Regions from separate parts of the Micromonospora sp. NPDC002717 genome, predicted to be linked through region 1. Evidence: riboswitches for the same ligand, from Rfam matches in the RefSeq annotation. Region 1 holds a riboswitch; each other region holds the start of a gene.
The links. Region 1 has a riboswitch for cobalamin ahead of ABT006_RS00605 (ABC transporter substrate-binding protein). Riboswitches for the same ligand answer to the same signal wherever they lie in the genome.

Region 1 (9,635 bases):
TCCCCGGACGTGGGTTCGCCGACGGACGCCACCGACAACCAATCTTGTCTTGACAAGAAAAATTGTCGGTGGGAGAGTGGTGCCATGTTCGACATCGCGGTGATCGAGGATCCGGCGGCGGCCGAGGCGTCGCTGGACCCCACCCGGGCCCGGCTGCTCGCCGAGCTCGCCGAGCCGGCCTCGGCGACCATGCTCGCGGCCCGGGTCGGCCTCCCCCGGCAGAAGGTCAACTACCACCTGCGCGCGCTCGAGCAACACGGCCTCGTCGAGCTGGTCGAGGAACGTCGCAAGGGCAACGTCACCGAACGCGTCCTGCGCGCCACCGCCGCCTCCTACGTCATCTCACCGACCGCTCTCGCCGCCGTGCGGCCCGACCCCTCCCACGCCCCCGACCGGCTCTCCGCCCGCTGGTTGCTCGCCCTCGCCGCCCGCCTCGTCCAGGACGTCGGCTCCCTCGTCACCGGCGCCGACCGCGCCGGCAAACGCGTGGCCACCTTCGCCGTCGACGCCACCGTCCGCTTCGCCACCCCCGCCGACCGCGCCGCCTTCGCCGAGGAACTCGCCTCCACCATCACCACCCTCGTCGCCCGGTACCACGACGAGAGCACCCCCGGCGGCCGCGACCACCGCGTCGTGCTCGCCCTGCACCCCAGCGCCGAACCCGCCTCGGCGACCTCGTCCGACACCGACACACCGATCGAAGGGCACTGACATGGGACACCGCTTCGAGCTGCACAAGAACGTCGAGCTGGCCGCCACCCCCGAGCAGGTGTGGGAGGCCATCGCCACGGGCCCGGGCATCGACTCCTGGTTCATGGGCCGCAGCGAGGTCGAGCCCGGCGAGGGCGGGCGGACCCGGCTGACCATGGCCGGCCACGTCGAGGAGGCGACGATCACCGCCTGGGAGCCCGGGAAGCGGTTCGCGGACCGCACCGAGCCGGGCCCGGACGGCACCTTCATGGCCATGGAATACCTGATCGAGGGCCGCGACCAGGGCAGTACGGTGCTGCGGCTCGTCCAGAGCGGCGTCCTCGGGGACAACTGGGAGACCGAGTACGAGGCGATGGCGGTCGGCTGGGACATGTATCTGGGGACACTGGCCGCGTACCTCGCCCACTTCCCCGGTCGGACCGCCGCCCCGGTCTCGGCGTTCCGTCCCGGGGCCGGCGGCCCGGACAAGGTGTGGGCGGCGGTGACCCGCGCCCTCGGCCTCGACGGCCCGGTCGCGGAGGGGCAGCCGGTCCGGCTCGCCGTCGACGGTCTGCCGCCGATCGAGGGGGTCGTCGACCTCGCTTGCCTCCCGACGTACGTCGGCGTCCGCACCGCCGACGGGCTCTACCGGTTCCTCTACTCCGGCGCCGAGCGGGGCGACGCCCTGGTCCTCGGCCACCACGTCTTCGCGGCCGACCAGGATCCGGTCCGCGCCGAGCAGGCCTGGCAGAGCTGGGTGACGGCCCTGCCGATCGGCTGAACCGCCGGCGGCGCCACCCCGCGGCCCGGAAGCGGCTCTCCGCGAGCGGAGGGCCGCTTCCGGGCGCCCTGGCCCGGCTGAAGATCCCCGGCGCCAGCGGTGGGTGGATCCTTCGCGTTGTCCGGGCCGGAGACCACGGGCGGGCGCCCCGGGCGCTTCTTGCACATCTTTGGCAATTGCGGGATGCTTGCGGCAGCGGCGCTGGAGATCATCTGGCCGCACGGTGGGAGTTCCCCACCGCGCGGCGCCGATCCGGCCCGCCACCGGCCACGCCGCGCACCATCGGCCGCGGTGACGGCCGGCCCACCTCAGGGCCCCGGCGCGGCGAACGCCGGGGTCGTGCGACGAACAGACCCGGGGAGCATGTGATGGGTACGCCTGTGTCCGCGCGCGTGGCGGCGATGGCCGTCGGCGCCGTCCTGGCCGTGGCGGGCTGCTCGTCCCCGACGAGCACGTCGACGGGCGCGGGCGCGGCCGACACCCTCGTCGTGGCGACGGCGGGAGAGCCGGAGGCGTTGAACCCCGTGCTCAACTACGGGGTCGACGGCGGCTCGCTGATCTTCGACGGGCTGGTCGAACGCGACGCGCGCAACCAGTTGGTGCCGGCGTTGGCGCGGGAGCTGCCGGTCGTGTCGGCGGACGGCAGGACCGTCACCGTGAAGCTGCGCGACGGGGTGCTGTTCCACGACGGCAGCCCCCTGACCGCCCAGGACGTGGTCTTCACCTATCAGGCGGTGCTGGACCCGAAGGTCGACTCCACGCTCCGCTCCGACCTCGACATGCTCGCCTCGGTCACCGCCCCGGACCCGTCGACCGTGGTGTTCTCCCTGAAGTACGCCTACGCGCCGTTCCCGCAGCGGCTGGCGCTGGGCATCGTGCCGGCCAAGGCGCTGGCCGGGCAGGACGTCAACAAGGCCGAGTTCAACCGCAGGCCGGTGGGCACCGGCCCGTACCGGGTGACGTCGTGGACGCCGGGCGACCGGCTCGTGCTCGCGGCCAACGAGAAGTACTGGGGCGGCAGGCCCGCCAACTCCGGCGTCGTGGTCGCGTTCGTCCCCGACGACAACGTCCGCGCGCAGCGGATGCGGGCGGGCGAGTTCGACGCGGCGGAGCTGGCGCCGAAGCTCGCCGCCGGTTTCGACGGGCTGGCCGGCCACCGGGTGGAGCGGGTGTCCACCGCCGACTACCGGGGCGTGGTGCTGCCGATGGGCAACCCGGTCACCGGCGACCCGGCGGTGCGGCGGGCGCTGAACGCGGCGGTGGACCGCGCGGCGATGGTCACCGGCCTGCTCGGCGGAGCGGGTGAGCCGGCGTTCGGGCCGGTCCCGTCGTCGTCGGATTTCGCCGAGCCGTCGATCGTCGGCAGGCCCACCGCCGACCCGGCCGCCGCGACCGCCGCCCTCGACGCCGCCGGCTGGAAGCCGGGCCCGGACGGCATCCGCGCGAAGGACGGCCGGCGGGCGGCCTTCGCGCTGATGTACCCCGCCACCGACAGCCTGCGCAAGGAACTCGCCCTCGCGGTGACCGCCGACGCGAAGAAGGTCGGCATCGAGATCACCCCGGAGGGCCTGACCTGGGACGCGATCACCCCCCGGATGAAGCACGACGCGGTGGTCATGGGCTTCGGCACCCCGTACGACCCGGACTTCCTCACCTACAAGCTGTTCCGCTCCGACTTCGCCGGCCAGGGCTTCTTCAACCCCGGCTCCTACCGGTCCGCCGTCGTGGACAAGGCGTTGCAGGACGCCCGCGACAACGCCGACCCGGCCACCCGCAAGGCCGCGTACGCCACGTTCCAGAAGCAGCTCGCCACCGACCTGCCGTGGGTGTTCCTCACCTACCTCAAGCACACCTACGTGGTGAAGGACGGCCTCGCCGGGGTGACGCCGCGGGTGGAGCCGCACGAGCACGACGTGGCCAACAGCCTCTGGTGGAACATCCACACCTGGACGAGGAAGTGACCGCACCGGCCACCCCCGCCCGCCGCCGACGGCTGGCGGGAGCCGGTGCCGTGGTCCGCCGGCGTCTGCTGGTGGCCGTGCCGATCCTCGCCGCCACCAGCGTCGGCATGTTCGCCCTCGGCGCGGCCTCGCCGATCGACCCCGCCCACCAGTACGCGGGCGCGGCGGCGTTCACCACCAGCGAGGAGAACCTGGCGCAGATCCGCGCCAACTGGGGGGTCGACGACCCGCTGCCGGTGCAGTACCTCCGCTGGGTGGGCAACCTGCTCCAGGGCGACCTGGGCTGGTCGACCAGCCGGCACGAACCCGTCACCTCCGTGCTGGCCGCCCGCGCCGGCTGGACCCTGCTGCTCGTCGGCGCCGCCCTTGCCCTCGTCCTCGTGGCGAGCCTGCTGCTGGGCACCCTGGCCGCGTACCGGCGCGGCGGCTGGTTCGACCGGGCGCTGCGCGCCGGCGCGTACGCGGTGCAGTCCATGCCGGTGTTCTGGATCGGGTTGGCCGCGATCGCCCTGTTCGCCCTGACCCTCGGCTGGCTGCCGGCGGGCGGGCTCACCGACGTCACCGCCACCTCCACCGATCCCGCCGACGTGGCCCGGCACCTGGTCCTGCCGGTGACGGTGCTGGCGGTCGCCCAGGCGCCGTGGTTCGTCCTGTTCATCCGCGACGCCGTCGCCGAGAGCCTCCGCGACGACCACGTCCTCGCCGCCCGGGCCCGGGGCCTGCCCGGCCGCACCGTCCTGTTCGGCCACGCCCTGCGCACCGCGCTGCTGCCGTTCCTCACCCTCGTCGGCACCCACCTGCCCGAGCTGATCGGGGGCGCCGTCCTGGTCGAGACCGTGTTCTCCCTGCCCGGTCTCGGCGCGGTGACGGTGCAGGCCGCGCTGGGCAGCGACTTCCCGCTGCTGGCCGCGACCACCCTCGCCACCACCGTCGTGGTGCTGGCCGCGAACCTGGCCACCGACCTCGCCTACACCGCCGCCGATCCCCGGGTACGCCTCGATGACTGACCTCGCCCGCCCCGCCCGCGTCCGGCGGCCGAAGCCGCGTGCCGGCCGCGCCGGTACCACGGTCGCGTGGGCCGTGCTCGTCGGCGCGGTCGCCGCCTGCCTGCTCGCCCCCGTCCTCTGGCCGCTCGACGAGAGCGCCGTCGACCTGGCGCGTACCCGGCTCGCGCCCTCGGCCGCGCACCCGGCCGGCACCGACGACCTGGGCCGCGACGTGGCCCACCGCAGCCTCTACGGCCTGCGCGTCTCCCTGCTCGTCGGCGCGGTCGCCGCGCTCGTGGCCACCGTGATCGGCGGCCTCGTCGGGGCGGTTGCCGGCACCCTCGGCGGCTGGGTCGACCGGGTGCTGATGCGGGTGGTCGACACCATCGCGGCGCTGCCGCACCTGCTGCTGGGCATCTTCATCGTCGCGATGCTGCGCCCCAGCCTCGGCGCGGTGATCGTGTCGATCGGGCTGACACACTGGCTCTCCACCGCCCGCATCGTCCGCTCCGAGCTGCTCAGCCTGCGCACCCGGCCGTTCGTCGACGCCGCGATCGCCGGCGGCGCCAGCCGCGCGCGGGTGATCACCCGGCACCTGCTCCCGCACGTGCTGCCCCGGCTGGCCCTGGCCACCACGCTGATGGTGCCGCACGCCGTCTGGCACGAGACCGCGCTGTCCTTCCTCGGTCTCGGCCTGCCCCCGCACCTGGCTTCCATCGGCAACATGATCAACGACGGGCAGCGGTCCCTGCTCACCGGCGCCTGGTGGGCCAGCCTCGTCCCCGGCCTCCTCCTCGTCGTCGTCACGCTGGCCCTGGCCACCCTCACCGGCCGCTGGCGCGACCGCCTCGACCCGCGCGTACGAGCGGAGCTGAACCTGTGACCACCACCCGCGAGCCCCGCGCCGCCACGGCCGGCACCGCCGCCACCGGCGACGCCACGCCCGCCACGGCCGGCGCCGCCGCCGCCGGCCCGCGCCCCACGCTGCTGGAGGTCGACGGGCTGACCGTCCGCTTCCAGCTCCGCGACGCCGTGGTGCGGGCCGTCACCGACCTGCGCCTGACCGTCCACCCCGGCGAACTGGTGGCCGTGGTGGGGGAGTCCGGCTGCGGCAAGTCGGTGCTCGCTCACGCCCTGCTCGGCCTGCTCCCCGGCAACGCCACCGTCTCGGGCCACGCCCGGCTGCGCCCGCCCGGCGGGGACCAGGTCGACCTGATCGGCTGCACCGAGCGCCACCTCGCCCGCGCCGTACGCGGCCGCGCGGTCGGGCTGGTGCCGCAGAGCCCCGCCACCGCGCTGACCCCCGTACGCACCGGCCGGCGGCTGCTGGCGGAGACCCTGCGCGCCCACGGGCACGCCCGCCGCGACGCGCCCTCGGCGGCCGAGCGGGTCGCCGCCGACGTCGGGCTCGACCCCGCCGACCTCGACCGCCACCCCCACGAGCTGTCCGGCGGCATGGCGCAACGCCTGGCCACCGCCCTCGCGCTCGCCCCCGACCCGCCGCTGCTGCTCGCCGACGAACCCACCACCGGCCTCGACCGGCCCCTGGTCGACCACACCCTCGACCTGCTGCGCCGCCGCTGCGACGCCGGCAACGCCGTCCTGCTCATCACCCACGACCTGGCCGCCGCCCGCCGCGTCGCCGACACCGTCGCCGTCATGTACGCCAGCCGGGTCGTCGAGCGCCGGCCCACCGAGGCGCTGTTCGCCGCGCCCGCCCACCCCTACACCGCCGGCCTGCTCGACGCCCTGCCCGAGCGGGCGTTCCGCCCCGTGCCCGGCCACCCGCCGATGCTCACCGACCTGCCCGCCGGCTGCGCCTTCGCCCCGCGCTGCGACCGCGCCACCGACATCTGCCGCACGCCGCCCACCCCGGTCGTGGACGGCTCCGGCCAGGTCGCCTGCCACCACCCGCTGCCCGTCGGAGCGCCGGCATGACCACGACCACGGCCACCCGTCAACACGTCGGACCGGAGGCGACCGCCACCGCGCTCGCCGCCCACCAGGTCACCGTCGCCTACGGTCGGCAGCGCGTCCTCGACCGCGTCGACCTGCACGTCGCCCCCGGCGAGACGGTCGGGCTGCGCGGCCCCTCGGGCAGCGGCAAGTCCACCCTGGCCCGGGTACTCGCCCTGCTGCACGCCCCCGACGCCGGGCACGTCACCCTCGACGGTCACCGGGTCGCCGGAGTCCGCCACCGGCTGCCGGCGGCCGTCCGCACCCGCGTCGCGATCCTGTTCCAGAGCCCACGCGCCGCCACCGACCCGCGGCTCAGCCTCGCGGACATCGTCGCCGAACCGCTCCGCGCCACCGGCGTGCCGGCCGAGCAGGCCAGGGCCCGCGCGGCCGAGCTGGCCGACCTCGTCGGCCTCACCACGGACCTGCTCGCCCGCCGCCCGCACGCGGTCAGCGACGGGCAGTTGCAACGGGCCTGCCTCGCCCGGGCGCTCGTGCACCGGCCGGCCTACCTGCTCTGCGACGAGGCCACCGCCATGCTCGACGCCTCCACCCAGGCCCACCTCGCCGCCGTCATCACCGACTACCAGCGACAGCACGGCGCCGGGGTCCTGCTGATCACCCACGACCCGGCCCTGATGGCCCGCTGGGCGACCCGGGTCGTCGACCTTCCGCCCCCGCCGGAAGCGTGAACCGCCGCGCGCCGCACCGTCCACAGTGGTGAGAAAGGCCGCTCCATGGCATTCGTCACCGTGGCATTCGGGGTCGGGCGCAGGCTAGGGTGACGCTGCCGTGGTGTTCGGGAAGCCGGTGGAAGACCGGTGCGGCCCTCGCCACTGTGATCGGGAAGTCCGCGGCCCTCGTCGTCAGAGGTCACTGGGCGTGTCGCACGCCTGGGAAGGCCGGCCACGGACGCACCTCCCGTCAGCCAGGAGACCGGCCACGGCACTGCGATGACCCGTCCACGAGGTGCTGGAAGGCGGTCCCGATGCGCGTACGCGCTGTGCGGTCCACCCTGTCCCGGCGCGTAGCCGCGCCCCTGTCCGTCCTCCTCGTCCTGCTCGGCGCCTGCGCCACGGACGACGACCCCGCCCCGGCATCCGGCGCGCCGGCCACCCTGACCAACTGCGGCACGCCGGTCACCGTCGCCGCCCCGCCCCAGCGGGCGGTCACGCTGAACCAGCCCGCCACCGAGATCATGCTGGCGCTCGGCCTGGCCGACCGCATGGCCGGCACGGCGTACCTGGACGACGCGATCCTGCCCGAGCACGCCGCCGCGTACGCATCGGTGCCGGTGCTGTCCGGAAAGTACCCGGCCAAGGAGAAACTCCTGGAGACGGCGCCGGACTTCGTCTACGCCTCGTTCCACAGCGCCTTCGGTGACGAGGGCGTCGGCGACCGGGCCGCCCTGGCGGGGCTCGGCATCGGCACCTACCTCTCACCCGCCGGGTGCCCGAAGCCGCACCGGCCGGGGAAGCTCACCGTCGAGGACGTGTTCGCCGAGATCCGGGACGTCGCGGCCGTCTTCGGGGTGCCGGAGCGGGCCGAGAGGCTCATCGCCGACCACCGCACCCGGATCGCCGCCGCTGCCGCCACGCTCGACGGCACGCGGGACGTCTCCGTGCTCTGGTGGGACGCCGGCACCGACGCCCCGAGCGTGGGCGCCTGCTGCGGCAGCCCCAACATGATCATGTCGGCGGTCGGGGTCGACAACTCCCTCGGCGACCTCGCCGGCGGCTGGGCCGACACCAGTTGGGAGAGCGTCGTCGCGCGCGACCCCGACGCGATCGTGCTGGTCGACGCGACCTGGGACCCGGCCGCCGCGAAGCAGGCGTTCCTGGCCCGGCACCCCACCCTCAAGGATCTGCCCGCGGTGGCCGGGCAGCGGTTCGTCGTCGTCCCGTTCTCGTCCACCTCCGCCGGGGTGCGGGCGGTGCTCGGCGTCGAGGCGCTCGCCGCGGGGGTGGCGCAGCTTCCCGCCGGAGCGAACCGCTGACCGCCGTGGCGCGCCGTACCGCCGTGGCCCACCGTCTCGCCGTGGCCCGTCGCCGCGCCGTGCGCGGTCGGGCCGGCGCGGACCCCGGCGCCACCGCCTCCGAGGTCCGGCGCGGCCGGCCCGTCCGTCCCGTGGGCACGGTCGCGCTGCTGGTCACGCTGCTGGCGGGTCTGGTCGTGTCGATCGGGGCGGCCGTCACCGTCGGGCCGGCCGACATCCCCGTGTCGACGGTCTGGGCCGTCGTGGCCGACCGCCTGGGCCTGGCCCACGCCGACATGCCGCTGCTGCGCGAGCACATCGTCTGGCGGCTGCGCCTGCCCCGGGTGCTCGGCGCCGCGGTGGTGGGCGCCGGGCTGGCGGCCGTCGGGGCGGTGACGCAGACCGTCACCCGCAACCCGCTGGCCGACCCGTACCTGCTCGGGGTCTCCTCCGGGGCGTCGCTCGGCGCGGTCGCGGTGCTCGTCCTCGGCGTCGGCGGCGGGGTCGCGGCGCTCACCGGGGGCGCCTTCACCGGCGCGCTGGCCGCGTTCGCCGTCGTGGCGGTGGTGGCCGGCCGGCGGGCCGCGCTGGCACCCACCCGGGTGGTGCTGGCCGGGGTCGCCGTCGCGCAGCTGTGCGGGGCGGCGACGTCGTTCGTCATCGTCTGGGTCGCCGACCCGCACGCCACGCAGAGCATCACCTTCTGGCTCTCCGGCTCGCTGGCCCGCGTCGACTGGGCCGCCCTGGCCTGGGCGGTACCGGTGCTGGCCGCCGTGCTCACCCTCGTGGCGGCGTACGCCCGCACGCTCAACGCCTTCGCCTTCGGCGAGGACGCCGCCGAGACCCTCGGCGTGCCCGTCACCCGGGTCCGGTGGCTGCTGCTGGTCGCCACCGCGCTGCTCACCGCGGCGCTGGTCGCCATCAGCGGCGCGGTGGGTTTCGTCGGGCTGATCCTGCCGCACGCCGCCCGGTTCCTCACCGGCGCGGACCACCGGCGCCTGCTGCCCGTCGTCGTCCTCGCCGGCGCGATCTTCATGGTCTGGGTGGACACCGCCGCGCGGACCCTGTTCGCGCCCCGCGAACTGCCGGTGGGCGTGCTGACGGCGCTGCTCGGGGTGCCCGCCTTCGTGGTCCTGCTGCACCGGGCGCAGCCGGCCGACTCGCGGCGACCCCCCCGGGGACGGTGGGCCGGGTGCCGGAAGGCGCGCGACTGATGCTCACCGTCACCGACGTGTCCTGGGCCGTCGCGGCCCGGCGGATCCTCGACGACGTCACCTGCGCCGTGC
Region 2 (9,635 bases), on a different contig from region 1:
CCGGCGACGCGGTGGTGTTCGCGGTCGCGTTCGCGCTCTACCCGGTCGCGCTGGCCACCTCCACCCGGGACGGCGTGTCGGCGCTCGTCGTGGTGCTGGCCGCCCTCACGGGCGCGGGGCTGGCGGGCGGCACGGTCCCCGGGCTGCCGATCGTCCCGACCCGGGCGGGGGAGGAGTCGTTCGCCGCCACGCCGGTTCCGGTCCTGCTCTACGCCGCGACCGTCGTCGCCGCTTCGTGGGCGCTCGCCCGCGCGGTGCGCGCCCGTCGACGTCACGTCGCCCAACTCGCCGCGTCGCGTGCCGACCAGGCGGTGGCCGAGGAACGGTTGCGCATCGCCCGGGACATCCACGACGTGGTCGGGCACAGCCTCAGCCTGATCGCCATGAAGGCGGCCGTCGCCAACCACCTGGCGGACAGCCATCCCGAGCAGGGCCGGGCCGCCCTGGGCACGATCGAGCGGGTCAGCCGGAGCGCGCTCGACGACATCCGGGTCGTGCTCGGCGCGCTGCGCGACCCGGCCGACACCGCGCCGAGCTTCGCCGAACTCGACCGGCTGGTCGAGGCCGTCCGGTCCGCCGGTGTCACCGTCGACGTCGACGGGGCGGCCGACCTGACCCGGGTACCCGCGGCCGTGCAGGCCTCGGCGTACCGCATCGTGCAGGAGGCGCTCACCAACGTGCTGCGCCACGCCGGCCCGACCCGCTGTCGGCTCGCCGTGGCGGTCGAGCCCGGGGTGCTGGCGGTCGCCGTCGTCGACGACGGGGGGTCGGGGCGCGCCGTCGGGCCGCCCGGCCACGGGCTGCGGGGCATGCGCGAGCGTGCCGTGATGCACGGCGGTGCCCTGGAGGCCGGCGTCGAGCCCGGCGGCGGCTTCGCCGTGCGCGCCCGGCTGCCGTTCACCCCGGCGGTGTCGGACGATGGGTGAGCCCGTACGCGTGCTCCTGGCCGACGACGACGTGCTGCTGCGCGGCACCCTCCGGCTGCTGGTCGACGCCACCCCGGGAATGACCGTGGTGGCCGAGGCGGGCACCGGCCGGGCGGCCGTCGAACTCGCGGGGACGTACGCGCCCGAGGTGGTGCTGATGGACGTCCGGATGCCCGAGATGGACGGCATCACCGCCACCGAGCAGGTCACCGCCGGCCGGGACGCGCCCCGGGTGCTCGTCCTCACCACCTTCGACCTCGACGATCACGTGTACCGGGCGCTGCGGGCCGGGGCGAGCGGCTTCCTGCTCAAGGACACGTCCCCCGTCCGGCTGCTCGACGCGATCAGGGTGGTCGCCGCGGGCGAGGCGCTGCTGGCACCCAGCGTCACCCGTCGGCTCATCGCCGAGTTCACCCGGATGCCGGCGGCCCGACGGGTGCCGGGACGGCTCGACGGGGTGACCCCGCGGGAGCGGGAGGTGTTGACGTTGATCACCCGTGGGATGTCCAACACCGAGATCGAGCAGCACCTGCACCTCAGCCGGGGCACCGTCAAGACGCACATCGGCCGGTTGCTGACGAAGCTGGGCGTCCGCGACCGGGCGCAACTGGTGATCGCGGGCTACGAGTCGGGGCTCGCCGACCGGTGAGGTGACGTCGACCGTCGCGCACGCCGCGCCGGCCCGGCGGGGTCGGCGTCCGATCCCGTCGCGTTGACCTGGGGACCGGGGGTGTGGCAGCATTCGCGGCCTGACGGCAGTGAAGGAAGCCGGTGTGATTCCGGCGCGGTCCCGCCACTGTCACCGGGGAGCGATCCCCCCTCGTGAGTCACGGCCGTGCGTGCGCGGTTGGAAGACCGGGGGTGAGCGTCGATCCGGGAGCCAGGATACTTCGGCCGTCGGGAGTGACCCCAGGGCGTGGATACCCGAGGAGGACCCGATGACGCACCGCGTCTCCGCCATCGACGATCATCGTCGCATCGTGCCCGGCCGCGCCAGCGCGCCGGCGAGCAGCCGCGTTTCCGTAGCCCCGTCCGGCCGCCGCGCCGCGCGTCCGGCCGGCCGTGGTGTGCCCGCCCCCGGCCGCCCCGCAGCGGTCGGACGCGTCGCCCGTCCCTGACGCCCGCACCGCGCCGCCCGATCCCGCCGGCCCGCCGGTGAGCCGCTTCCCGGCCCGCCGTACCCGCTGAACCGCGCCCACCCCTCGTACCGCCCGATCGTCCTCGCGTCGATCCGGGCGTCACTCTCCGGAGCCGTCCGTGCGCATCCTGCTGCTGTCCACCGCCGACACCGACCTGCTCGCCGCCCGCGCCAGCGGCGCCGACTACCGCCTCGCCAACCCCGCCCGGGTCGCCGCCGACGCCGTGCCCGCGCTGCTCGACGGCGTGGACCTCGCGGTCGTACGCCTGCTCGGCGGCCGGCAGGCGTGGCCGGACGGGCTCGCCACGGTGCTGGCCTCCGGCGTGCCCACGGTCGTGCTCAGCGGCGAGGCCCTGCCGGACGCGGAACTGATGGCGGCCTCCACCGTCCCCGCCGGGGTGGCCACCCAGGCGCTGGCCTACCTGGTCGAGGGTGGCCCCGGGAACCTCGCCCAGCTCGCCCGGTTTCTCTCCGACACGGTGCTGCTCACCGGGGAGGGGTTCGCCCCGCCCGCGCCGACCCCGACGTACGGCGTCCACGGTGACCGTCCCGTGCGGCCCGACCGGCCGACCGTCGGGATCGTCTTCTACCGGGCGCACGCCCTCGCCGGCAACACCGGCTTCGTCGACGCCCTCGCCGACGCCGTCGACGCGGCCGGCGGCAACCCGCTACCGATCTTCTGCGGCTCGCTGCGCGGCCTCACCGCCGGCGCGGGACCGCTCGGGCTCTTCGGCCGCTGCGACGCCCTGCTGGTCACCGTGCTCGCCGCCGGCGGCACGGTCGCCGCCGACGCCTCCGGCGGGGGCGACGAGGACGCCTGGGACGTGGGGGCGCTCGCCGCCCTCGACGTGCCGGTGATCCAGGCGCTCTGCCTCACCAGCACCCGCGAGCAGTGGGCCGGCAGCGACGCCGGACTGTCCCCGCTGGACGCCGCGATGCAGGTGGCCATCCCCGAGTTCGACGGCCGGATCGTCACCGTGCCGTTCTCGTTCAAGCGGATCGACGCCGACGGGCTCTCCAGCTACGTCGCCGACCCGGAGCGGGCCGCCCGGGTGGCCGGCATCGCCGTGCGGCACGCCCGGCTGCGGCACGTGCCCAACGCCGACAAGCGGCTCGCGGTCGTGCTCAGCTCCTACCCGACGAAGCACTCCCGGGTCGGCAACGCCGTCGGCCTGGACACCCCGGCCTCGGCCGTCCGGCTGCTGGCCGCCCTCGCCGAGGCCGGCTACCACCTCGGCGACGCCCCGGTGCCCGACGACGGGGACGCGCTCATCCACGCCCTCATCGCCGCCGGGGGACACGACGTCGAGTGGCTCACCCCGGAACAGCTCGCCGCCGCCGAGGCGCGGGTGCCCGGGGGGACGTACCGGCGCTGGTTCGACCAGGCGCCGGCGGAACTGCGGGAGCGGATGCTCGCCCACTGGGGGGAGCCGCCCGGCGGGCTCTACACCGACGGCGGGGACATCGTGCTGGCCGGGCTGCGCTTCGGCAACGTGGTGCTGCTGATCCAGCCGCCGCGCGGCTTCGGCGAGAACCCGATCGCCATCTACCACGACCCGGACCTGCCGCCCAGCCACCACTACCTGGCCGCGTACCGCTGGCTGGCCGCGCCCGCCACCGACGGCGGCTTCGGCGCGGACGCGGTGGTGCACCTGGGCAAGCACGGCACCCTGGAGTGGCTGCCCGGCAAGGGTCTCGGGCTGGCCGCCGACTGCGCCCCCGACGCCGTCCTCGGCGACCTGCCGCTGGTCTACCCGTTCATCGTCAACGACCCCGGCGAGGGCACCCAGGCCAAGCGCCGCGCGCACGCCGTCGTCGTCGACCACCTGGTGCCGCCGATGGCCCGCGCCGAGACGTACGGCGACCTGGCGAAGCTGGAGCAACTCCTCGACGAGTACGCCACCGTGCAGGCGCTCGACCCCGCCAAGGTGCCCACCGTGCAGGCGCAGATCTGGGCCCTGGTGCGCGCCGCCGAGCTGCACCACGACCTGCACGCCGAGGACATGCCGGCCGCCGAGGACTTCGACGACTTCGTGCTGCACCTCGACGGGTACCTCTGCGAGGTCAAGGACGTGCAGATCCGCGACGGCCTGCACATCCTCGCCGCCGCGCCCACCGGCGAGCCCCGGGTCAACCTCGTCCTCGCCGTGCTGCGCGCCCCGCAGGTCTGGGGCGGCGCCCGCGCCCTGCCCGGCCTGCGCCAGGCCCTCGCCGCCGCGTACGGGCTCGACGAGCAGGCGCTGCTCGCCGCGCCGGGCCAGCGGCTGGCGCTGCCCGAGGCGCTGACCGACACCGTCGACGGGCCGGCCGGCACCGCCGCCGACGCCGTCGACCTGATCGAGGCCCTCGCGCGCCGGCTGGTCGTCGGCATGGAGACCCTCGGCTGGGACGCCGACAAGGTCGACGCCGTGGTCGAGGAGGTCACCGGCCGGGCCGTCCCGGACGCCGCCGCCGTGCTCCGCTTCGCCGCCACCGAGCTGGTGCCCCGGCTGGACCGCACGACCGACGAGATCGACCGGGTGGTGGGCGCGCTCGACGGGCGGTTCGTGCCGCCCGGCCCGTCCGGCTCGCCCACCCGGGGCCTGGTCAACGTGCTCCCCACCGGCCGGAACTTCTACTCCGTCGACCCCAAGGCGATCCCCAGCCGCAACGCCTGGGACGTCGGGGTGGCCCTGGCCGACTCGCTGCTCGCCCGGCACCTCGCCGACACCGGCGAGTACCCGCGCTCCGTCGGCCTGACCGTCTGGGGCACCAGCGCCATGCGCACCCAGGGCGACGACGTCGCCGAGGTGCTCGCGCTGCTCGGCTGCCGCCCCACCTGGGACGACCGCTCCCGCCGGGTCACCGGCGTCGAGGTGGTGCCGCCGGCCGAGCTGGGCCGCCCCCGCGTCGACGTCACCGTGCGGATCTCCGGCTTCTTCCGGGACGCCTTCCCGCACGTGGTCGCGCTCATCGACGACGCGGTGCGGCTGGTCGCCGCCCTGGACGAGCCGGCCGAGCAGAACTTCGTCCGCGCACACGTCGCCGCCGACCTCGCCGAGCACGGCGACGAGCGGCGGGCCACCGCCCGCGTCTTCGGCTCCAAGCCGGGCGCGTACGGGGCCGGGCTGCTGCCGCTGATCGACTCCCGTAACTGGCGCAGCGACGCCGACCTCGCCGAGGTGTACGCCGTCTGGGGCGGCTACGCCTACGGCCGGGGGCTGGACGGGCGGGAGGCGCGCGCCGACATGGAACGCTCCTTCGCCCGGATCGCGGTGGCGGTGAAGAACCAGGACACCCGCGAGCACGACATCGTCGACTCCGACGACTACTTCCAGTACCACGGCGGGATGGTGGCGATGGTCCGTCACCTCACCGGCGCCGCCCCGGCCGCGTACGTGGGGGACTCGGCGATGCCGCACGACGTGCGCACCCGCACCCTCGGCGAGGAGACCCGGCGGGTGTTCCGGGCCCGGGTGGTCAACCCGAAGTGGATCGCCGCGATGCGCCGGCACGGCTACAAGGGCGCGTTCGAGCTGGCCGCGACCGTGGACTACCTGTTCGGCTACGACGCCACCGCCGGCGTCGTCGACGACTGGATGTACGAGCACCTCGCCGCCGCGTACGTCTTCGACGAGACCACCCGGGAGTTCCTGGAGCAGTCGAACCCGTGGGCGCTGCGCGGCATCACCGAGCGGCTCCTCGAGGCGGCCGACCGGGGCCTGTGGGCCGCGCCCGAGCCGACCACCCTGGACCGGCTCCGCGAGACGTACCTGGCCAGCGAGGGCGACCTGGAGGACCGCTCATGACCACCTACCCGTTCAGCGCGGTGCTGGGCATGGACGACATGCGGCTCGCCCTGCTGCTCAACGCGGTCTCCCCGGCGATCGGCGGGGTGCTCGTCCGCGGCGAGAAGGGCACCGCCAAGTCGACGGCCGTGCGGGCCCTGGCCGCGCTGCTGCCGCCCGTGGACCGGGTGGCCGGCTGCCGCTTCGCCTGCGACCCCGCCGCCCCCGACCCGTCCTGCCCGGACGGCCCGCACCCCGACGGGCCGGCCGCCGAGCGGCGTCCCGCCCGGCTGGTGGAGCTGCCGGTCGGCGCGGCCGAGGACCGGGTGGTCGGCTCGCTCGACCTGGAGAAGGCGCTCGGCGAGGGCGTCCGCGCCTTCGAGCCGGGCCTGCTCGCCGCCGCCCACCGCGGCGTGCTCTACGTCGACGAGGTCAACCTGCTCCACGACCACCTGGTGGACCTGCTCCTCGACGCCGCGGCGATGGGCCGTTGCCACGTGGAGCGGGAGGGCGTCTCGGTCAGCCACGCGTCCCGGTTCCTGCTGGTCGGCACGATGAACCCGGAGGAGGGGGAGCTGCGCCCGCAGCTGCTGGACCGGTTCGGGCTGACCGTGGAGGTCGGGGCCAGCCGCGACCCGGCCGTACGCGTCGAGGTGGTCCGCCGCCGGCTCGCCGCCGACGCCGACCCGGCCGGCTTCGCCGCCCGCTGGGCCGACGCCGACGCGCAGGTCGCCCGCCGGGTCGCCGCCGCCCGGCAGCGGCTGGAGCGGGTGCTGCTGCCCGACGCCGCACTGCGCCGGATCGCCGAGGTGTGCGCGGCGTTCGACGTGGACGGCATGCGCGCCGACATCGTCACCGCCCGCACCGCGCTGGCGCACGCCGCCTGGCACGGCCGGGACGTGGTCACGGTGGAGGACGTCCGGGTCGCCGCCCGGCTGGCGCTGCCGCACCGCCGCCGCCGCGACCCGTTCGACACGCCCGGACTGGACGAGAAGCGCCTCGACGAGGCCCTGGACCGGGCCGGCGACGACGATCCCGACGACCCGGGCGGCCCCGGCGGTCCCGGCGACGGCCCGTCCGGCGGACCCGACGGTCCCGGCCCGCACGGCGGCCGGGGCGGCCCCGGCCGCACCCCGGACGACGGCGGCTCCGGCGGGACACCGCCGGCCGGTCGCGACGAGCCGGCCCCCGGGCGCGGCGAGGCCGCCGACGGGGACGGCGGCGACGGCCCGGTGCCCGACAGCGGCGACCCGGCGCAGGGCCGGTACGACGACGACCCGCCCGGCCCGGCCGACGGAGGCCCGGTCGACGGCGGCGGTCCCGGGCCGACCGGCTCGGCGGACGGCCGGCCCGGCGCCGGCGGGCAGGCGGTGGCCGTACCCCGGCAGGGGCTCAAGGCACGGCTACTGACCGCGCCCGGGATCGGCGACGGGGTGCCCGGCCGACGCTCCCGCGCCCGCACCGGGCGGGGCCGCACCACCGGGGCGCGGGTGCCGGCCGGCCGGGCCGGCGTGCTGCACCTGCCGGCGACCCTGCGGGCCGCCGCCCCGCACCAGGGCGCCCGGGGGCGCGTCGCCGGGCCGCTGCGGCTGCGCCCCGACGACGTCCGCGAGGCCGTCCGCGAGGGACGCGAGGGAAACCTGGTGCTCTTCGTGGTCGACGCCAGCGGCTCGATGGGCGCCCGGGCGCGGATGGCCGCCGTCAAGGGCGCCGTGCTCGCCCTGCTCACCGACGCCTACCAGCGCCGGGACAAGGTCGCGGTGGTCGCCTTCCGGGGAGCCGCCGCACAGACCCTGCTGCCGGCCACCTCCTCGGTGCTCGCGGCCTCGACGCGGCTGGCCGAGCTGCCCACCGGCGGGCGTACGCCGCTGGCCGAGGGGCTGCTCGCCGCCGCCGACCTGCTGCGGGTGGAGCGGCTGCGCGATCCGCGCCGCCGCCCCCTGGTACTGGTCGTCACCGACGGCCGCGCCACCGCCGGGGAGCGCCCGCTCGACCGGTCGGCCCGCGCGGCGGCCGTGCTCGCCGCCACCGGCGCCCCCTGCGTCGTCGTGGACTGCGAGAGCGGCCCCGTCCGCCTCGGCCTGGCCCGCCGCCTCGCCGCCCAACTCGGCGCCGACCACCACCGGCTCGACGAGGTCGCCACCGCCCCCCTCACCGACCTCGCCGCCGCCACCGCCGTGGCGCAGAACAGGAGTGTTGCCTGATGCCGCAGGGAAAGCCGTCCCACGTGCCCGCCGACGGGTTGACCACGCGGCAGCGACGCAACCGGCCGCTGCTGCTGGTCCACACCGGACAGATGAAGGGGAAGTCGACCGCCGCGTTCGGGCTGGCGCTGCGCGCCTGGACCGCCGGGCTGCCGATCGGGGTGTTCCAGTTCGTCAAGAGCGCCAAGTGGCGGGTGGGCGAGGAGAACGCCTTCCGCGCCCTCGGCGAGGTGCACGAGCGCACCGGGCAGGGCGCCCCGGTGGCCTGGCACAAGATGGGCGAGGGCTGGTCCTGGATCCAGCGTGGCGGCGAGGCCGACCACGCCGCCGACGCCCTGGAGGGCTGGCGGCAGATCCAGCGCGACCTGGCCGCCGAGCGCTACGGCCTGTACGTGCTCGACGAGTTCACCTACCCGATGAAATGGGGCTGGGTGGACGTCGACGAGGTGGTCGACACCCTCGTGAACCGCCCCGGGTTCCAGCACGTCGTCGTCACCGGCCGCGACGCCGACCCGCGCCTGGTCGACGCCGCCGACCTGGTCGCCGAGCTGACGAAGGTCAAGCACCCGATGGACGCCGGCCAGAAGGGCCAGAAGGGCATCGAGTGGTGACGGTCGAGCCGGGGGCGCCGTGGGCGCTGCCCCGGGTGGTGGTCGCCGCACCCGCCAGCGGGCACGGCAAGACCACCGTCGCCACCGGGCTGCTCGCCGCGCTGCGCCGCCGTGGCCTGGCCGTCAGCCCGCACAAGGTCGGCCCGGACTACATCGACCCCGGCTACCACGCGCTCGCCGCCGGTCGCCCCGGCCGCAACCTCGACCCGTGGCTGGTCGGCGAGGAGCGGATCGCGCCGCTGCTGCGGCACGGCGCCGCCATCCCCACGCCCGCCGACATCGCCGTGGTCGAGGGGGTGATGGGGCTGCACGACGGCGCGGTCGGCCGCCGCGGGTACGCCTCCACCGCGCACGTCGCCCGGCTCGTCGACGCGCCGGTGCTGCTGGTGCTGGACACCACCGCGCAGGGCCGTTCCGCCGCCGCGCTCGCCCTGGGCATGGCCGCGTTCGACCCCGGCGTGCGGATCGGCGGGGTGATCCTCAACCGGGTCGGCTCTCCCCGGCACGAGTCCCTGCTGCGCGACGCCCTCGCCGAGGTGGGCGTGCCGGTGCTCGGGGCGGTCAGCCGCGCCGCCGAGGTCGCCGCCCCGGCGCGCCACCTCGGGCTGGTGCCCGTCGCCGAGCGGGCGCCGGAGTCGCTGGCCATCGTGGCCGCCCTCGCCGATCTCGTGGCGTCCACCGTGGACCTCGACGCGGTGCTCGACCTGGCCCGCACCGCCGGGCCGCTGACCGCGCCCGCCTGGGACCCGGCCGCCGCCGTCGGCGGCCCCGCCGGCGGCGAGCGTCCGGTGGTCGCGGTCGCCGGTGGGCCCGCCTTCACCTTCTCCTACGCCGAGACCGCCGAGCTGCTCGCCGCCGCCGGCGCCGCCGTCGTCCCCTTCGACCCGCTGCGCGACGCCGGCCTGCCCGCCGGCACCCGCGCGGTGGTCGTCGGCGGCGGCTTCCCCGAGGCGTACGCGCCGCAGCTCGCCGACAACGCCACGCTCCGC
Region 3 (9,635 bases), 340 kb from region 1:
ACGTCCAGGCGTGCTCGCCCGCGACGGAACCCGGCGGCCACTCCGGCCCCGCGGCGGCGAGGTCGGCGCAGAGCAGGTCCCAGTCGGCGATCGCGGCGGCCGGCCGGGGCACCGGGAAGGTCGGTAGTCCGGCGGTGTGCGCGAGCACCTGCCGGACGGTGGCCGCGGTGCGGAAGCCGGGCCAGTGCGCGGCGACCGGGTCGTCCAGGCCGAGCCGGCCCCGGTCGACCAGCATCAGCAGGCAGAGCGCGGCGACGGGCTTGCCGACCGAGTAGACGTTCACCAGCGTCTCCGGCAGCCACGGCCGCCCCGGCGACCGTTCCCCGCCGACGATGTCGACGACCGGCTCCCCGTCGTACCAGATCGCCAGGCCGGCCCCGGTCTCCCGGCCGCTGGCGAGCAGGTCGGCGAAGCAGTCGTGGACGGCGGAGAAGCGGGCGCGCATCCGGCCACCGTAGGTGGCCGACCACCGCCCGGGCAGCGAATATCGCGCCGGCCGGGTGGTCGGAGACCGGGTGGTGCGGAATGCTGGCGGGATGGCGGAGCCGGAACTGGTGGACGTGGTCGTGGTCGGGCTCGGGGTCGGCGGCGAGGAGGTGGCCGGGCGGCTCGCCGAGGCCGGGCTGACCGTCGTCGGCGTCGAGCGTGACCTGGTCGGCGGGGAGTGCCCGTACTGGGGATGCATCCCGAGCAAGATGATGATCAGGGCGGCCAACGCGATCGCCGAGGCGCGCCGGGTCGACGGGCTCGCCGGCACCGCCCAGGTCCGGCCCGACTGGGCGCCCGTGGCGAAGCGGATCCGCGAGGAGGCCACCGACACCTGGGACGACACGGTCGCCGTGGAACGCTTCACCGGCAAGGGCGGCCGGTTCGTCCGGGGCAGCGCCCGCCTCGACGGCCCCGGCCGGGTCCGGGTCGGCGAGCGGGTCTTCCAGGCCCGGCACGGAATCGTGCTCGGCACCGGCACCAAGCCGTCCGTGCCGCCGGTCGACGGGCTGGCCGACACGCCGTACTGGACCAACCGCCAGGCGATCGAGGTCGAGGAGCTGCCGGAGTCGCTGCTGGTGCTGGGCGGCGGCGCGATCGGCCTGGAACTGGCCCAGGTGTTCGCCCGGTTCGGCGTCCGCGTCATCGTCGTCGAGGCGGCGGACCGCGTGCTCGCGGTCGAGGAGCCGGAGGCGTCCGAGGTGGCCGCCGCCGCGCTGCGCGCCGACGGGGTGGAGATCCACACCGGCGTACGGGCGGAGCGGGTCCGCCACGACGGGCGCGGCTTCACGCTGCGCGGGGCCGACGGGGCGGAGTTCACCGGGCAGCGGCTGCTGGTGGTGACCGGCCGTCGGGCCCACCTCGACGAGTTGGGCCTGGACACCGTCGGGGTGGACGCCGGCCAGCGGTACCTGGCCGTCGACGACCGGCTGCGCGTCACCGACGGGATGTGGGCGGTCGGCGACGTCACCGGGGAGGGCGCGTTCACCCACGTCGCCATGTACCAGGCGGGGATCGTCGTCGCCGACGTGCTCGACCACGTCCGGCGCGCGGACGGCGGGCCGGACGCCAGCGGCACCGCCCGCGTGACGGGCGGCGCGGCCGGCGTGGTCAGCGCGTCCGGCACCGCCGGGCCGGGCGCCTCCGCCGGCGCGGTGCCGCCCGCCGACTACCGCGCGCTGCCCCGGGTCACCTTCACCGACCCCGAGATCGGCGCGGTCGGCCTCACCGAACGGCAGGCCCGCGAGCGCGGGATCAACGTGCAGGTCGGCCTCGCCGAGCTGCCGTCGTCGGCGCGCGGCTGGATCCACAAGAGCGGCAACGAGGGCTTCGTCAAGCTGGTCGCCGACGCCGACCAGGGGGTGCTGGTCGGCGCGACGTCGGTCGGGCCGGCCGGCGGCGAGGTGCTCTCCGGCCTGGTGGTGGCGGTGCACGCGGCCGTGCCGCTGGCCCGGCTCCGGCACATGATCTACGCCTACCCGACGTTCCACCGTGCCATCGAGGACGCGCTGCGGCACCTGCGCTAGCCGGCCGCGCCGTGCCGCCAGCGCTAGACGGCCGCGCTGCGGCGCCTGCGCTAGACGGCCGCGCCGTGCCGCCCGGCACCGGCGGCGAACCGGGCCGCCCCGGCCGCCGCGTCGGCGGCGAGCGAGTCCATCCCGTACGCCAGCTCGGTCGCCAGCGCCGCCGGCTCCGGCTGGCCCGCGCCGGCCAGCACGGCGGCCCGGTCGTTACGCAGGCAGGTCTGCGGGTGCCGGGCGATCTCGGCCGCCAGCCGCTCGGCCGCCGCCCGCGCCTCACCCGGGGCGACCAGCCGGTTCACCAGCCCCATCGCGTACGCCTCCTCGGCCGGCACCGGCCGGCCGGTGAGGATCAGGTCCATCGCCCGGCTCTCGCCGATCAGCCGGGGCAGCCGGACCGTCCCCCCGTCGATCAGCGGCACCCCCCAGCGCCGGCAGAACACCCCGAGGACCGCGTCGGACTCGGCGACCCGCAGGTCGCACCAGAGCGCCAGCTCCAACCCGCCGGCCACGGCGTGACCGGAGATCGCGGCGATCACCGGCTTGCCGAGCGTCATCCGGGTCGGGCCCATCGGGCCGTCCCCCTCCGGCTCGACCCGGTTGCCGCTCGGGGTGCCGATCGCCTTCAGGTCGGCCCCCGCGCAGAACGTGCCGCCGGCGCCCCAGAGCACGGCCACCGCCGCGTCGGGGTCGGCCTCGAAGGCGCGGAACGCGTCGGCCAGGGCCCGGGCCGTCGGCCCGTCGACCGCGTTGCGGGCCGCCGGACGGTCCAGGATCACCGTGGTCACCGGCCCGTCGTGCTCGACGCGTACGCCCATCGGCACAGCATGCCCCGGTGGTGCCGGCGGCGCCAGGGGGCGTCAGCGCGCCTTCGTGGCGCGGGGGCGGACCAGGGTCGCGCCCAGCGCGGCGCCGACCACGCACGCCACACCGGCCGCCTGCGGCCAGGCCAGCAGCTCGCCCAGCAGGACCAGCCCGACCAGCGCGCCGATCGCCGGCTCCAGGCTGAGCAGGATCGCGAAGACCCGGGCCGGCATCCGGCGCAGCGCGGCCAGTTCGGCCGAGTACGGCAGCACCGACGACAGCAGTGCCACCGCGACGCCCAGCGCGAGGGTCCACGGATCGAGCAGCGCCGTGCCGCTGCCGGCGACCCCGAACGGCAGTACGGCGAGCGCGGCGACGGCCATCCCCAGCGCGAGACCCTGGCTGCCCGGCACGCGGGCGCTGACCGCCTTGCCGAGCAGTACGTACCCGGCCCAGCCGACCGCGATGGCGACGCACAGCAGCAGCCCCACCCGGTCCACCCCGGTCCCGCCGAGCCCGCTGATCAGCAGCACCCCGCCGCCCGCCAGGACCGCCCACGCCACGTCGGCGGGCCGGCGGCTGCCGGCGAGCGACACCAGCAGCGGTCCCGCGAAACCGATGGTGACCGCCACGCCGAGCGGCACCCGGTGCAGCGCCGCGTAGAAGGCGAGGTTCATCAGCGCCAGGGTGAGCCCGAACGCCCCGACCAGGCCGGCGGCGCGCCAGCCCAGCCGCAGCCCGGGCCGGGCCACGAGCAGCAGGATCAGCGCGGCGAAGCCGAGCCGCAGCGTGGTCGTACCGCCGGCGCTGGTGCTGCCGAAGAGTTGCTTGGCGACGGCCGCACCGACCTGCGTGGAGAGCATGCCCAGCAGCATCAGCAGCGGCGGCGGCACGGCCCGGGGTCGGCCGAGGGCGACGGTCAGCCGGGCCGCCGGGTGGCCGGCCGGCAGCGGGCGGGAGGCGAGTGCGTACACCCGGACCACACTGGTCGCGGACGGCGCGGCCCGCGACCGGATTTCCACGCCCGGCCGGCGGTCGGGCCCGGCCCTTGGCGGGCCGGCCCGGGCGGCGGGGCGGCGGGTCCGCGTGGCGCGGCGCTAGCATGCCGGGCGGCACGATCATGTGAGGTGCCCCGCGCGAGCGGGGAGAATCGGGAAGCCGGTGCGAATCCGGCACGGGCCCGCCGCGGTGACCGGGGAGCCACCGTCCACGCGCGAGAGCGCAGCCACTGGCCCGCCCGGGCCGGGAAGGCGGACGGCCAGGCGTCGATCCGGGAGTCCGAAGACCGGCCTCGCGGCCACGTGCCCACGCCCGGAGCGTGGGCCGAGCGCAGCGGGAGCCTGCCTTGGATCTCTACGACGTCATCCATCGCCGCCGGGACGTCCGCGGCCAGTTCACCGGGGCGCCGGTGCCCGACGGGACGCTCCACCGCGTCCTGACCGCGGCGCACGCCGCGCCGAGCGTCGGCTACTCCCAGCCCTGGGACTTCGTCCTCGTCCGCGACCCCGAGTTGCGGCGCCGGTTTCACGAGCACGTCCTGACCGAGCGGGACACCTTCGCCGCCACCCTGGACGGGGAGGCGGCCGAGCGGTTCGCCCGCATCAAGATCGACGGGGTGCTGGAGTCCACTCTGTCCGTGGTGGTCACCTACGACCCGGCCCGCGCTGGCCCCGCCGTGCTCGGGCGGCACGCCATCGCCGACACCGGGCTCTACTCGGCCTGCCTCGCCATCCAGAACCTCTGGCTGGCCGCCACCGCCGAGGGGCTCGGCGTCGGGTGGGTGTCGTTCTACCGGGAGCCCTGGCTGGCCGAGCTGCTCGGCATCCCCGACGGCGTACGGCCGGTGGCGTGGCTCTGCCTCGGGCCGGTCACCCACTTCGAGGCCGTGCCCGACCTGGCCCGGCACGGCTGGCGGCAGAAGCGCCCGCTGGCCGAGGCGATCCACCACGACCGCTGGACGCCGCCGGACCGCTGACCGCACCATCGCGGAGGGTGGGCCCCATCCGGCCGGGGCCCGCCCGGTTCCGGGTCGGCAGGGGCCTCGTCACGTACCGCTGCGGATCCGTCACCGGAGACCGGTTTGCGGTCGCTCCTGCCGGGAAGTCGGTCCGGGTGCGAGCACTCATGACGAAGATCGAGCAGGCCTCCGCGCTGGACCGGATCGGCGACCGGTTGCAGCGGGCCGTCCAGGCCACCCTCCGCCCAAGACGCGTCCGCGACCTGCTGCACGGTGTGTGGCTGGGGCACCCGCTGCACCCGGCGATGGTGCAGGTGCCGGTCGGCGCGTGGCTCAGCACGGCCGTGCTGGACCTGATGCCGGGGCAGCGCCGCGCCGCCACCGCGCTGTGCGCGGTCGGCACCGTCAGCGCCCTGCCGGCCGCGGTCGCCGGGCTCAACGACTGGGCGGCCCTCGCCCGAGACCAGCGCCGGATCGGCCTGGTGCACGCCGCCTCCAACAGCGTCGGCCTGGCGTTCTACGCCGGCTCCATGGCCGCCCGGATGACCGGCCGGCACAACCTCGGCCGTACGCTCGGCTTCCTCGGGCTCAGCGCCGCGAGCATGGGGGCGTACATCGGCGGGCACCTGGCGTACAAGCAGGGCGCGCAGGTCAACCAGAGCATTTCCGAGCTGCACCGGATGAGTGACGGCTGGCACTCGATCGCGGACATGTCCGCCCTGCCGCAGCGAAAGCTGATCACCCGGGAGATCGACGACGTCTCGGTGATCCTCTACCGGCACGGCGACGAGGTCACCGTGATGCTGGAGCGCTGCCCGCACCAGAGCGGCCCGCTCGGCGAGGGCGAGGTGCAGGAGATCGACGGGCACGCGTGCGTGGTCTGCCCGTGGCACGGCAGCACGTTCCGGCTCAACGGCGGCGAGGTCGTGCACGGGCCGTCCGGCAACGACCAGCAGGTCCTGCCCACCCGCATCGTCAACGGCATGCTGGAAACCCGCCTCCCCTGACCCCACCCACCCCACCCACCCGCCCTCCCACCCCTCATGCCGTTGATCATGAGGTTGTTGCGTCCTGATCGGCGTGTCGCTGCAACAACTTCTTGATCAACGAGGCGTTCGGGGGGTGGGTGGGGTGGGTTAGGGGCGGCGGTGGCGGCCGATTTGGGGTTCGCGGGTGGTGTCCGCGTGGGCCCGGGTCAGGGCGGCCACCGGGCGGGGGGTGGTGGCCGCGTCGCCGTGGCCGCCTGGAGTGGTGCTGCTGCGGGGAATCGCGGTTGTGCCGGTGTGGGTGGTTGCGCCGGCGTCCCGGGGATTCGCGTCCCGTCCGGTTCCGTCGGATGCTGTCCGGTTCCGTCCGGTTCCCTTGTGTCCCGTCGCGCGTCCGGTTCCGCCGCGGCTGCCTCCGTCCCGCCCGGTACCCGCGGCGCCTCGACGGCGTGTGGTGGCGGTGCGGGCCACGCCTGCCGGTACGCGGGCGGGGCGGCCGCGCAGGCCAAGGACCGCGCCGATCTGCGCGCCGACGATGCTCGCCACCGCCAGGACGGCGGAGACCGCGAGCGGCCGGTTCACGCGGTCGGGCTCGCCGGCCCGGGCCGCTCCGACCGTCAGCGTCGGGGCCTCGTCGCCGGGCGCGTCGGCCGGCGGCGGCGCCTGCGCCGGGGGCGTCGCCCGCTCCGGGGTGACCTGTTCCGGGGCGGGCTGTGGGGCCGGCCGCGCCGGCAGGGGTGTGGTGGGACGGGCGACGAGGCGGCCGGTGGCGTGCCGGCGGGCGCCCCGGTCCTCGGCCTCCTGCGGGAGCTTCAGCAACTGGCCCGGGTGGATCCGGTCCGGGTCGTCGATACGGTTCAGCGCGGCCAGTTCACGGTAGTCGTCGAAGTCGTCGAGGTAGCGTTCGGCGACCCTGCCCAGCTGGTCGCCCCGGGCCACCCGGTAGACCGCCGCCCCGTCGGCCGAGGCCCCCGGAACAGGCTGCGCCGCCGAGGCCGCCTGCGTCGCCGAGGCGGCCGGAGCAGCCTGTACTGCCGGAGCAGCCCGCGTGACCGGAGCAGCCTGCGCGGCCGGAGCAGCCCGCGTGACCGGAGCAGGCTGCGCGGCCTGAGTCGCCAGATCGACGTGGGTTGCGCGGGCGGGCGGCAGAGCCGGGCCAGCCTGGACGGCCGGAGCGGCGGAGGCCGGCCAGGTGGCCTGCGGCGGGACAGCCATCGGCGCGGTTGCGATCGGCGCTGCCGGCAGGGCGTACGGGCCGGCGACGGCCGTTGCCGCGCTTGCCGCCGGGCTGGCCGCGATGATCAGCGCGACCGACCCGACCAGGGCGGCGGCGGCCCGCTGCTGGCGGCTCATGCCCGGCAGCCGGGGTGCCGGCCGGCGCAGCGCCTGCGCGCAGAGTTCCACCAACACGGAGAAGGCGAACGTCGCCCACCCGAACCACCCGGCCAGCGCCAGTGCGCGCAGGAAGAGGCGCCCGTCGTCGCGGCTGGTCAGCGTCGCGCCGATCTCCCCGACGGTGGGCAGGTGGTCGGGCAGCGGGTTGCCGGCGAGGGCGAGCAGCGCCACCGGCGCGCCGACCAGCACCGCGCAGAGCACGACGAGCGCGCCGAACCCGGTCAGGATCCGTCCGGTCCGCCGTACGACGGAACGACCCGAAGCGGCCATGGCTGCCTTCCTTCCTACGGTGCTCCGGTGAGCGGCCGCGCGGTCGCCTCGCCGGAGACGGTGACGGTCTCGTCGAAGCCGAACAGGCCGAGCATGGATCTGTGGTGGGTGACGGTGACGCGTACGCGGACCCTGGTTTCCCCGTCGACGACCGGGAAGCTGACGGTGTGGCCGGCGGCGCCGGCGGCGACGAGGTAGTCGGCGACGGCCCGGCGGGCCTGCGGCCGGTTGATCCGGGTGGGCCCGCCCTCGATGGCGGTGGCCCGGTCGATGGCCTGACCGCCGGTCCGGGCGGCCTCGGCCGCGAGGTTGTCGGCCCGCTGCAACGTGCGCAGTTGGCCGGCGCCGTCGAAGGCCATGCCGATGACGGCGAGGATCCCGACCATCGCCACCGCGAGGAAGACGCTCACCCGTCCCTCGTCGCCGAGGGCGGCGGGAGCCGGCCGGACCCGACCGGCGGTCATCGCCGGCTCCGGTAGCGGTCCAGCGGCGAGGTGAGGCCGGCGGTCATCGCCGGCTCCGGTAGCGGTCCAGCGGCGAGGTGAAGCTCGCCGACACCCGCTTGCCGGCGGGCATCCCGGGCAGGACGGACAGGTGCAGGTCCCGGTAGGAGACGGTGCAGGCGATCCGCACGGTGACTGAGGCGTCCTGCCCGGCGGGGCTGCGGAATGCCGCGTCGAGGGTGGTGGGCCTGCCGCGTACCGCGCCGCTGAAGGTCACCTCCGGGCTGCCGGCGCAGGCCAGGCCCCGCCAGTCGAGCTGCCGGCGGGCCGCGTCCCGGGCCTCCGCGCGGGCGGTGCGGGCGTCCCGGGAGATCGACGCGGCGCGGGCGGCGTCGTGGGCGGCGGCGTCGATGGCCTCGGCCGCCACGGCGGTACGCCCCGTGACCCCGGCCAGCACGATCAGCGCGATGAAGGCCGGGGCGAGCACCGCCACCTCGATCGAGACCGAGCCCCGCTCGGCGGTACGGCTCACGGCGTGGTCCACCGTTCCACCGTCCCGTGGGCGGTCTGCCGCACCGGGAAGTCGACCCCCGGGACGACCGACAGGGAGCGACCGCGCACCGTGCAGGTCACCTCGGTCGTGGTGCTCTCGCAGCTCGGGGCGGGCTTGTCCCAGTCGACGAGCCAGCCGCCGGCGGCCCGCAGGAAGCGGGTGGCCCGGGCCTCGCCGGCCCCGGGCGGCGCCTGGTGCAGCCGTTGCGCGTTGACCGCGCTCTGTGCGGCGTTCAGCGCGGTGGAACGGGCGACGAACCAGGCCGCCGTCTGGATCGAGGCGAAGAGCAGCAGCAGGATCGCCGGCATGGCCACCGCCAGCTCGACCGGGTTGGCCCCCCGGTCGGTCCCGCCGGCTGCCAGGCGCCGGGCGACGGCCAGGCCGGGACGCCGGGCCACAGCCAGGCCGGGACGCCGGGCCACAGCCAGGCCGGGGCGGCGGGCGGTGGCCAGGGCGGGGCACCGGGCGACGGTGACCGCCCGGCGCCCCGGCGAGGAGTCTGCGCGGCTCACGGATCAGGGCTACTTCGGGTCCTGGTGCTTCGGGATGTTGTCCATCCAGTCGTTGGCCGCGCCGAGGGCGGCGGCGGTGACCGCCATCGCGACGGCGACCAGGCCGAAGATGATCACGGCGGTGGGTACGGGGCTGTCCCCCCGTTCGCCGTCGCGGCGCAGCTCGGCGAGCCGCGCCGCCAGCGCGACGTGCAGGTAGGTGATGACGGACATGACGGGCTCCTTCTCTCGGGGTCGGATCAGAGGCGGGCGATGAACGGGTAGACGGCGAAGCCGAGCAGGACGAAGACGAGCAGCGCCCCGGGGATGTCGAGGCGGCTGGTCACCCCCTCGGCCCGGGCCAGGTTGTCGGTGCGGATCTGGTCGCGCAGTGAGTCCGCGCGGCTGCGCAGGGTCTCGTGCACCTGCGCGCCCTCGCTGCCGGAGGAGCGCATGATCGCCCCGACGTCGCCCAGCTCCGGGATGCCGATGCGCTCGGCGAGGTCGCGCAGCTCGTCCCAGGGCGAGTGCATCTGCATCTGGGCGATCCGCAGCGCCTCCGAGATGCGGTCGAAGACCCAGCCGTCGCAGACCGCCGCCGCCCGTTCCAGCGACTGCACCGGCCCGTGGGCGGCGGCGAGCTGCAACGCGACCAGGTCCAGGTAGGTGCAGACGGCCTGGCGGAACTCGTCGCGGGCCCTGTCCGCCCGGTCCAGCACCGCCCGGTGCG

Region 2: another riboswitch for cobalamin. It lies ahead of cobN (cobaltochelatase subunit CobN); the one in region 1 lies ahead of ABT006_RS00605 (ABC transporter substrate-binding protein).
Region 3: another riboswitch for cobalamin. It lies ahead of bluB (5,6-dimethylbenzimidazole synthase); the one in region 1 lies ahead of ABT006_RS00605 (ABC transporter substrate-binding protein).

What each region holds. Positions count from the first base shown of each region.
Region 1 covers NZ_JBEOVW010000001.1:117,355-126,989, reverse strand. Annotated here, with positions in the region: gene ABT006_RS00640 (ArsR/SmtB family transcription factor) at 85-711, shown strand; gene ABT006_RS00635 (SRPBCC family protein) at 713-1,471, shown strand; gene ABT006_RS00630 (ABC transporter substrate-binding protein) at 1,840-3,432, shown strand; gene ABT006_RS00625 (ABC transporter permease) at 3,402-4,439, shown strand; gene ABT006_RS00620 (ABC transporter permease) at 4,432-5,301, shown strand; gene ABT006_RS00615 (ABC transporter ATP-binding protein) at 5,298-6,356, shown strand; gene ABT006_RS00610 (ABC transporter ATP-binding protein) at 6,353-7,066, shown strand; cobalamin riboswitch at 7,151-7,333, shown strand; gene ABT006_RS00605 (ABC transporter substrate-binding protein) at 7,363-8,370, shown strand; gene ABT006_RS00600 (FecCD family ABC transporter permease) at 8,412-9,563, shown strand; gene ABT006_RS00595 (ABC transporter ATP-binding protein) at 9,542-9,635, shown strand, end outside.
Region 2 covers NZ_JBEOVW010000010.1:111,056-120,690, forward strand. Annotated here, with positions in the region: gene ABT006_RS17210 (sensor histidine kinase) at 1-926, shown strand, start outside; gene ABT006_RS17215 (response regulator) at 919-1,575, shown strand; cobalamin riboswitch at 1,688-1,817, shown strand; gene cobN (cobaltochelatase subunit CobN) at 2,184-5,852, shown strand; gene ABT006_RS17225 (VWA domain-containing protein) at 5,849-8,035, shown strand; gene cobO (cob(I)yrinic acid a,c-diamide adenosyltransferase) at 8,035-8,646, shown strand; gene ABT006_RS17235 (cobyrinic acid a,c-diamide synthase CobB) at 8,643-9,635, shown strand, end outside.
Region 3 covers NZ_JBEOVW010000001.1:453,939-463,573, reverse strand. Annotated here, with positions in the region: gene ABT006_RS02305 (serine hydrolase domain-containing protein) at 1-445, opposite strand, end outside; gene ABT006_RS02300 (dihydrolipoyl dehydrogenase family protein) at 537-2,012, shown strand; gene ABT006_RS02295 (crotonase/enoyl-CoA hydratase family protein) at 2,063-2,824, opposite strand; gene ABT006_RS02290 (EamA family transporter) at 2,867-3,784, opposite strand; cobalamin riboswitch at 3,924-4,118, shown strand; gene bluB (5,6-dimethylbenzimidazole synthase) at 4,156-4,785, shown strand; gene ABT006_RS02280 (Rieske (2Fe-2S) protein) at 4,935-5,774, shown strand; gene ABT006_RS02275 (LysM peptidoglycan-binding domain-containing protein) at 5,904-7,418, opposite strand; gene ABT006_RS02270 (hypothetical protein) at 7,433-7,882, opposite strand; gene ABT006_RS02265 (TadE/TadG family type IV pilus assembly protein) at 7,926-8,405, opposite strand; gene ABT006_RS02260 (TadE family protein) at 8,390-8,812, opposite strand; gene ABT006_RS02255 (hypothetical protein) at 8,936-9,139, opposite strand; gene ABT006_RS02250 (type II secretion system F family protein) at 9,166-9,635, opposite strand, start outside.